Regions from separate parts of the Candidatus Pantoea symbiotica genome, predicted to be linked through region 2. Evidence: predicted binding sites of a transcription regulator. Region 2 holds the regulator's gene; the other holds the start of a gene.
What was found. The regulator CRP, encoded in region 2, controls carbon source genes, mostly activating them, when cyclic AMP is high. The targets are predictions, from matches to a motif close to ATGTGANNNNNNTCACAT.
Positions count from the first base shown of each region.

Region 1: the regulator CRP is predicted to act here: its motif matches at 1,934-1,951, upstream of cdd (cytidine deaminase).

Region 1 covers NZ_JBSZHR010000002.1:2,548,961-2,553,174, forward strand. Annotated here, with positions in the region: gene metG (methionine--tRNA ligase) at 1-641, shown strand, start outside; gene ACXIZX_RS12415 (CidA/LrgA family protein) at 812-1,195, shown strand; gene ACXIZX_RS12420 (CidB/LrgB family autolysis modulator) at 1,188-1,880, shown strand; gene cdd (cytidine deaminase) at 2,005-2,901, shown strand; gene ACXIZX_RS12430 (NAD-dependent malic enzyme) at 3,062-4,214, shown strand, end outside.
Region 2 covers NZ_JBSZHR010000002.1:3,641,403-3,645,616, reverse strand. Annotated here, with positions in the region: gene argD (bifunctional acetylornithine/succinyldiaminopimelate transaminase) at 1-217, shown strand, start outside; gene ACXIZX_RS17640 (YccS/YhfK family putative transporter) at 214-2,292, opposite strand; gene crp (cAMP-activated global transcriptional regulator CRP) at 2,351-2,983, opposite strand; gene ACXIZX_RS17630 (OsmC family protein) at 3,288-3,692, shown strand; gene ACXIZX_RS17625 (phosphoribulokinase) at 3,744-4,214, opposite strand, start outside.

The sequences.
Region 1 (4,214 bases), 1.1 Mb from region 2:
AGCAAGAAGGCCGCGATGCCGACCTGCAAGCGATCTGCTCAATGGGTATCAACCTGTTCCGCGTATTGATGACCTGGCTGAAGCCGGTGCTGCCATCGCTGACCGAACGCACCGAAGCCTTCCTGCAGAGCGAGCTGAGCTGGGATGCGATTGCCCAACCGCTGCTGGATCATGAAGTAGCACCGTTCAAAGCGCTGTATGGCCGTATCGAGATGACCAAAGTTGACGCGCTGGTTGAGGCCTCGAAAGAGGATGCAGCTGCGGCGAACAAACCTGCGGCAACAGGTCCTTTGGCGGATGCGCCGATTGGCGACACCATCACCATCGATGATTTCGCCAAGGTCGATATGCGCGTGGCGCTGATCGAGAAAGCTGAGCTGGTTGACGGTTCCGACAAACTGCTGCGCCTGGAGCTGGATTTGGGTGGCGAGAAACGTCAGATTTTCTCTGGCATTCGCGCAGCCTATCCGGATCCTTCTGTGCTGGTCGGCAAAATGACCATTATCGTGGCTAACCTCGCGCCGCGTAAAATGCGCTTCGGTATTTCAGAAGGCATGGTGCTGTCCGCGGGCCCAGGCGGCAAAGACCTGTTTGTGCTGTCCGTCGATAGCGGCGCAGTACCGGGAATGCCGGTTAAGTAAGCTAACAAGCCGCCTCAGGGCGGCTTTTTTGTGCCTGTTGATCCTACAAAGGATTGGCGCGTTTTTCGTAAGGCCGCCATTTATGGCGACCAGCTCAGACAGTACTGTGATCGCTAGCACGCTAATCGCTTAATGCGTATGATAAAGCGCTACGAAAACAGGAGCCTGACATGCCTGCCGTTCTCTCTGCTTGTTGGCGCTATGTGCGCGCCTTCGTCATCATCTATGCAGCGCTTTATGCCGGAATAGGGATTTCTGCCCTGCTCCCGATAACCATTCCTGGCAGCATCATCGGCATGCTGCTGCTGTTCCTGTTACTTGGGCTGCAAATCATGCCGGTAGAGTGGGTGAAACCCGGATGCCATTTACTGATCCGCTATATGGCGCTGCTGTTTGTGCCGATTAGCGTCGGCGTGATGGGCTATACCGATATTCTCACCGCGCAGTTTGGACCGATTGTGGTGTCGTGCATTGTCAGTACTTTTATGGTGCTGCTGATTGTGGGGCTCAGCGCAGAACGTTTGCAGCGCCCGCAGGAGAAGCCGAATGAGTGATGCATGGTGGTCGCTGCCGCTGACCGTAATCGCCTATTTTCTGGCGCGTAAACTGGCGGCGAAAATCAATATCTCCATCGTCAATCCATTGCTGGTGGCGATGGCGATTGTCATTCCGATTCTGCTGCTCACCAATCTGCCTTACACGCGCTATTTTGCTGGCAGCAGCCTGCTCAATCAGTTGCTGCAACCGGCGGTTGTCGCGCTGGCGTTACCGCTGTATGAGCAGATGCATCAGATTCGTGCGCGCTGGAAAACCATCATCAGCGTCTGTTTCATCGGCAGCATTACGGCGATGGTGTCGGGTACCGCGATTGCGCTGTGGATGGGCGCAACGCCGGAAATCGCCGCCACCATTATGCCGAAATCCGTCACCACGCCGATTGCGATGGCGGTCTCTGCTTCGCTGCACGGTATTCCCGCTATCAGCGCTATCTGCGTGCTCATCGCTGGTGTACTGGGTGCGGTGTTTGGCCATATGCTGCTTAATCTGTTTAAGGTGAAAAACAAATCTTCGCGCGGATTGGCAATTGGTAACGCTTCGCACGCGTTAGGCACCGCGCGCGCCGCCGAGATCGATTATCAGGAAGGCGCCTTCAGCTCACTGGCTTTGGTGATTTGCGGCATCATCACTTCGTTACTGGCACCGTTCCTTTTTCCGCTATTAATGCATTGGTGGGGCTGAAACTTGCGAGAGATCTCGCAAAGTTGAAACAACCCAATCAGCTTGCATTGTCAGAGCGACTTGGATCACATATAAAACCTCTGGCGGCGCATCGCCGCTAACGCGTAACTGAGGCCATCACATCATGCATTCACGATTCCTTACTGCTTTTTCTGCCCTGCCCGCTGCGCTGCAAGCTGCGATTCAGCCGCTGCTCGATGCGCCGGATTTCCATGGCGTATTGCGTCCGCAGGATGTCGCGCAACTGAAACAGCTTACCGGTCTGGATGATGATGCGCTGGCGCTGGAACTGCTGCCGCTGGCGGCGAGCTGCGCGGTGGCAACCGTATCAAATTTTAATGTCGGCGCGATCTCACGCGGCGTCAGCGGCCATTGGTACTTCGGCGCTAACATGGAGTTCCTGCACACGCCGCTGCAGCAGACGGTGCACGCCGAGCAAAGTGCCATTACGCATGCCTGGCTGTGCGGTGAAGAGAAACTGGCGGCGATTACCGTCAATTACACGCCGTGCGGACATTGCCGTCAGTTTATGAACGAGCTGAACAGCGGCACGGCGATTCGCATCAGCCTGCCGGGACGCGCCGTTAGCACGCTGGGCGACTATTTACCGGATGCGTTTGGTCCAGCCGATCTCAACATCACAGAACGTTTGCTGACGCCGATCGACCATGGTTTTGCGCTTGCAGGCGATGCATTGCAACAGGCTGCCATTACCGCCGCCAATCACAGTCACGCGCCATACAGTAAAAGCTACAGCGGCGTGGCGTTGCGCAGCCAGAGCGGCAAGGTCTTTACTGGCCGCTATGCGGAAAACGCCGCCTTCAACCCAAGCTTGCCGCCGCTGCAGGCCGCACTGATTTTGATGAACATGAGCAATGTGGCGCTGGAGACTATTCAGCAAGCGGTTTTGGCAGAATGTCAGGAGAGCACGCTGAGTCAGCTGGATGCGACACGCGCTACGCTCAAGGCGTTAGGATGTGAGGATTTTTCACTTACTTTAGTTTCGAAAACATCAGTTTAGTGATCCTTTTACCGCTTTTGTGACCTTCTGTTAACAAAAGCTGTACATCTGCAGGAATTTTCATAGGATCGGGCGCCAGAACCTCTTCACTTCAAGATGGACTGGCGTTACCTTTTCCCGGCGATACGTCAGAAAACACTGCAACCGGAGCAAGCACTGCATGGAACTCGACTACGAAAGTAAACGCCCGCTGTATATTCCTTATGCGGGTCCGATCCTGCTGGAATTTCCGCTGTTGAATAAAGGCAGCGCCTTCACCCTCGAAGAACGTAACGAATTTAACCTCAACGGCCTGCTACCGGAAGCGGTAGAAACCATCGAAGAGCAGGCAGAACGTGCCTGGCGCCAGTTCCTGGATTTCAAAAATAACAACGACAAGCATGTCTATCTGCGTAACATCCAGGATACCAACGAAACCCTGTTCTACCGGCTGCTCGACAATCATCTGGAAGAGATGATGCCGATTATCTACACCCCAACGGTCGGCGCCGCCTGTGAACACTTCTCTGAAATTTACCGTCGCGCGCGCGGCGTGTTCATCTCTTACAACAACCGCGACCGCATCGAAGACATGCTGCAGAACGCCACTAAGCAGAATGTAAAAGTGATCGTGGTGACTGATGGCGAACGTATTCTCGGTCTCGGCGATTTGGGTATCGGCGGCATGGGCATCCCAATCGGTAAGCTGTCGCTGTATACCGCGTGTGGCGGCATCAGCCCGGCTTACACCTTGCCGGTTGTACTGGATGTCGGCACCAACAACCAACAGCTGCTGAACGATCCGCTCTATATGGGCTGGCGTCATCCGCGCATTACTGGCGAAGAGTACGAAGAGTTCGTTAACGAGTTCATTCAGGCAGTGAATCGTCGCTGGCCGAACGTGCTGTTGCAGTTCGAAGACTTCGCGCAGAAAAACGCCATGCCGCTGCTGGAGCGCTATCGCGATGAGATCTGCTGCTTCAACGACGATATTCAAGGCACCGCCGCGGTGACCGTCGGCACTTTGATCGCCGCCAGCCGCGCTGCCGGCAGCCGCCTGTGCGAGCAGAAAGTGGTGTTCCTTGGTGCCGGTTCTGCCGGTTGCGGTATCGCCGAGCAGATCATCGCGCAGATGAAGTCGGAAGGTTTGAGCGATGATGAAGCGCGTGGCCGTGTGATGATGGTCGATCGCTTCGGTCTGCTGACCGACAAACTGCCGAACCTGCTTAATTTCCAGAGCAAGCTGGTGCAGAAGAGCGACAGCCTGAAAGATTGGGATACCAATAGCGATTCAATTTCTCTGCTCGACGTGGTGCGCAACGCCAAGCCGGATA
Region 2 (4,214 bases):
TCGTGGCAAAGGTCTGCTGATTGGTGCCGCGCTAAAGCCGCAGTTCGCCAGCAAGGCGCGTGACATCCTTAATGCTTCCGCCGCAGAAGGATTGATGATTCTCACCGCCGGTACCGACGTGATTCGTTTTGTACCTTCGCTGGTGATTGAACCTACCGATATCGCCGAAGGCATGACGCGTTTCGCCAGCGCGATTGAAAAGGTGCTGGCTGCTTAATCCGCTTTCGGACGTAACACCTTGAGCCAGCGACCATGATGCGGTCGCTGGCTCCACGCCAGCGAAGAGATGGTGTGCATCACGCTGAGATGCTGCAAAATCCGCTTCACATGCTGTTCGACAATCGTCACCGGCCCTTCATTCAGATTCTCCGGCGCTTCCAGAATATTGCTGTCGTTGCCCGGTCCGTCATACGCCAGCCGCTGCTGACAACGCTGCAGCGCGATTTCACAGGATTGCAGATAACGTTCCGCCAGCTTGGCCGTCAACATGGTGTGCTCACGCGCCAGAATCGTCATGGCGTTAATATGCTCGACGATGAACTGACTGTGCGTAACCCACATGCGCATATCTTTCAGATATTGCAGGTTAAAGCCCGGCTCGCTCGATGCCTGGTTCAATGAATTGAACAGCGCGTTGTGCGCCTGATTAACCTTCATGCGCTGATAAGCCAGTTTCTCCGGCGATTGTTCCGGGCCTAACAGCATTCGCAGCGCTTCCTGATAGGCTTCCAGCGCATCGTGCGCGTTCTTGCGCAGCAGTCCGCTTTGCCACTGCGGCCACAGCCAAATCATCCCGGCGAAGGCAATCAAACAGCCCATCAAGGTATCCATCATGCGCGGCAGCAGAAACTGTGCGCCGTTGAGCGACAGCAGTTGCAGCGAATACACCGCCGTGACGGTGAAGCCAATCATCGACCAGCCGTAATATTTCCGCGTGATCAGATAACTCGCCAGCGTGATCCCCAGCATAAACAGCAGCGTGATCGATTCCGGTACCGCCAGCCGTAATGAGGCGGCGGCGATCAGCAAACCGGCAAAGGTGCCCAGCGCACGGTGCTGGATGCGCACGCGCGTCGCGCTGTAACCGTTCTGGCTGACGAACATGATGGTCATCAGAATCCAGTAAGGTTTGGGGATGTTAAAGAACAGCGCCAGCGAGCTGCCAAACATCAGCATTACGGCGAAGCGTGCCGCGGTGCGTAACGCGGTGGATTTGAATGACAGATAACTGCGCAGCGCCGGCAACAGCGGCAAACGGCGCTGGCGATCGGCCATCAGGTCACGCGTGTAGAGCGGCTTCTGCGTGCGCAATACGCGGGCGATGCGGCTGAAGTGATACAGGCAGAAGTTACCGACCGGATTATCCGGATGCTGGCGCGCAATTTTCTCCAGCGCGCCGAGCTGTTTCTCCATGTGGAAACGGTCTGGCAGCTGATGGTAGAGAATCGCATCCGCCAGCACGCGCAGCCGCGCCGAGATGATTTTGGCGTTCCAGCGAATCACCGCTTCGGCGTGGCTCTCTTCAACCAGCTTCTGCACCTCTTCCGGCTGATGCAAACTCACCGAGATGTGTTCCTGTAAATCCAGCGCCACCTGGAAAGCGCGCGTCAGGCGTTTGTGGCTGTTATCGCGGCTGGCCGACAGCATATGCATTTGCTGGTAACAGGTGGTGATGAGATCGACCGCCTTTTGCTGACGTGCCAGCAGCGGCGGCAGCGCTTTTTCCGGATCGGTCAGCTGCGTCAGTAAGGTGTATTTGGCATCGCAATAATCCGCCAGTTCGCGGAACAGCAGGCTAAGCGATTCGCGCATCGGCTGCTCTTTCCACAGCCAGAACCAGAACCAGTTGAATAAGCCGTACCACAGCGTGCCGCCAATGTAGAGCAACGGCGGCACCCACATCGGCATGCGTCCCACTAAGCTGAGCGTAAAGATAGCGGCGATGAGCGTTGCGGGCAGCAAGCGCGCATGCAGCGGACCGATTTCGCCGGTCACGCCAATCAGCAGCGGCAGCGCCAGCAAAATCAGCGGCAACGGAATCTGGTAAGCAGTAAGGATTTGCATCAGGAAACTGCCGGTGGCAAACAGCGAACCACCCACAATCAGGCGTTTGAAAAAGCGTTTGTGCGGCGTATCCAGCCCCGCCATGTTGCAGCAGGCCGGCACTAATGAGAACAGCAGACCTTTTTGCAGATCGCCAAACAGCCAGCCGAGAGCCACAGGCAGGCACAGCACCAGCGTTTGCCGCAGCGCATAGTTAACTTCGGGATGATAGATGATTCGACGCCACATCAGCTCATCGCAAATAGAAACGGCGCGATGTTGCCATCACGCCGTGGGTGAGAAGAAATTAGCGGGTGCCGTAAACGACGATGGTTTTACCGTGTGCGGAGATCAGGTTCTGATCTTCCAGCATTTTCAGGATACGACCCACGGTTTCGCGTGAGCAGCCCACGATCTGACCAATCTCCTGGCGGGTGATTTTGATTTGCATCCCGTCTGGGTGAGTCATCGCATCTGGCTGTTTGGCCAGATTTAGCAGCGTTTGCGCGATGCGTCCGGTTACATCGAGGAAGGCAAGGTTGCCCACTTTCTCAGATGTGACTTGCAGACGACGCGCCATTTGCGACGAAAGTCGCATTAAAATATCCGGGTTTACCTGAATCAGCTGACGGAATTTTTTGTATGAAATTTCAGCCACTTCGCAGGCAGACTTCGCACGTACCCAGGCACTACGTTCCTGGCCTTCTTCGAAAAGACCGAGTTCGCCGATGAAATCTCCCTGATTGAGGTAGGAGAGAATCATCTCTTTGCCTTCTTCATCTTTAATCAGTACCGCTACGGAACCTTTTACGATGTAGTACAGCGTTTCCGCTTTCTCACCCTGATGGATGAGCGTGCTTTTGGATGGATATTTGTGAATATGGCAATGGGACAGGAACCATTCGAGTGTAGGGTCTGTTTGCGGTTTGCCGAGAACCATTCGCTATTATCCTCTGTTGTAATCGTGCCCAAAATACAGGGGGCATTTTTCCCTGTCAGGCGGTTTAATCGTCGAGCGTTTCCAGTAAAGGAAAAATTATTCCGGGTGGACTCTTAAGCTACGCTTTTGATTCTTCCGGCCTTCGTCTGTGATGACGAAAATATTTTCAGCACTGTTTGTAGCACAGCTTTTGCGAGCTGTCTTGTGTTGTCTCGCTTCAGCAGAAGGGGGATTACTCTGGATTGCTGTTTGTCAGGTGAAAGCGTACTCTGGCGGCAAAACCGCCGCTTCAGGAGAGAGAATAATGCAGGCACGAGTGAAATGGGTGGAAGGTCTTACCTTTCTCGGAGAATCCTCATCTGGCCATCAGGTATTAATGGACGGTAATTCCGGTGATAAAGCGCCAAGTCCAATGGAGATGGTGCTGATGGCCGCAGGCGGCTGTAGCGCCATTGATGTGGTGTCGATCCTGCAAAAAGGGCGCAGCGATGTGGCCGATTGCGAAGTGAAACTCACCTCAGAACGCCGTGAAGAGGCGCCACGCATTTTTACCACCATCAACCTGCATTTTATTGTCAGCGGCAAAGCGTTGAGCGATAAAGCGGTTGCGCGCGCGGTTGACCTGTCGGCGGAAAAATATTGCTCGGTGGCGATCATGTTGGGTAAAGGCGTGGAAATTACCCACAGCTATGAGGTTGTCGAGTTGTAATCGGTCGTAGGGGAGGCATTCATGCCTCCCTTTTCACAGCCCGCACCAAACCTACTCAATTCGCTTCCCTTCAATCAGTCGCTGAACCAGCGGCAGCATAATCAGCTCCATCGCCAATCCCATTTTGCCGCCCGGCACCACCAGCGTATTGATGTGGGAAATAAACGATCCCTGAATCATCGCCAGTAGATAGGGGAACGCGATGCCTTCCAGACCGCGAAAATGAATCACCACGAAGCTTTCGTCGAGCGAGGGAATTTCGCGGGCGGCAAACGGGTTTGAGGTATCAACGGTCGGCACGCGCTGGAAGTTAATGTGGGTGCGCGAGAACTGCGGCGTGATGAAGTTAATGTAATCCTCCATCGAACGTACCACCGAATCCATCACCGCTTCGCGTGAATGGCCGCGCTCGCCGGTGTCACGCACCAACTTCTGAATCCACTCAAGGTTAACAATCGGCACCACGCCAACCAGCAGATCGACATGCTCCGCCACATTTTGCTGCTGCGTGACCACGCCGCC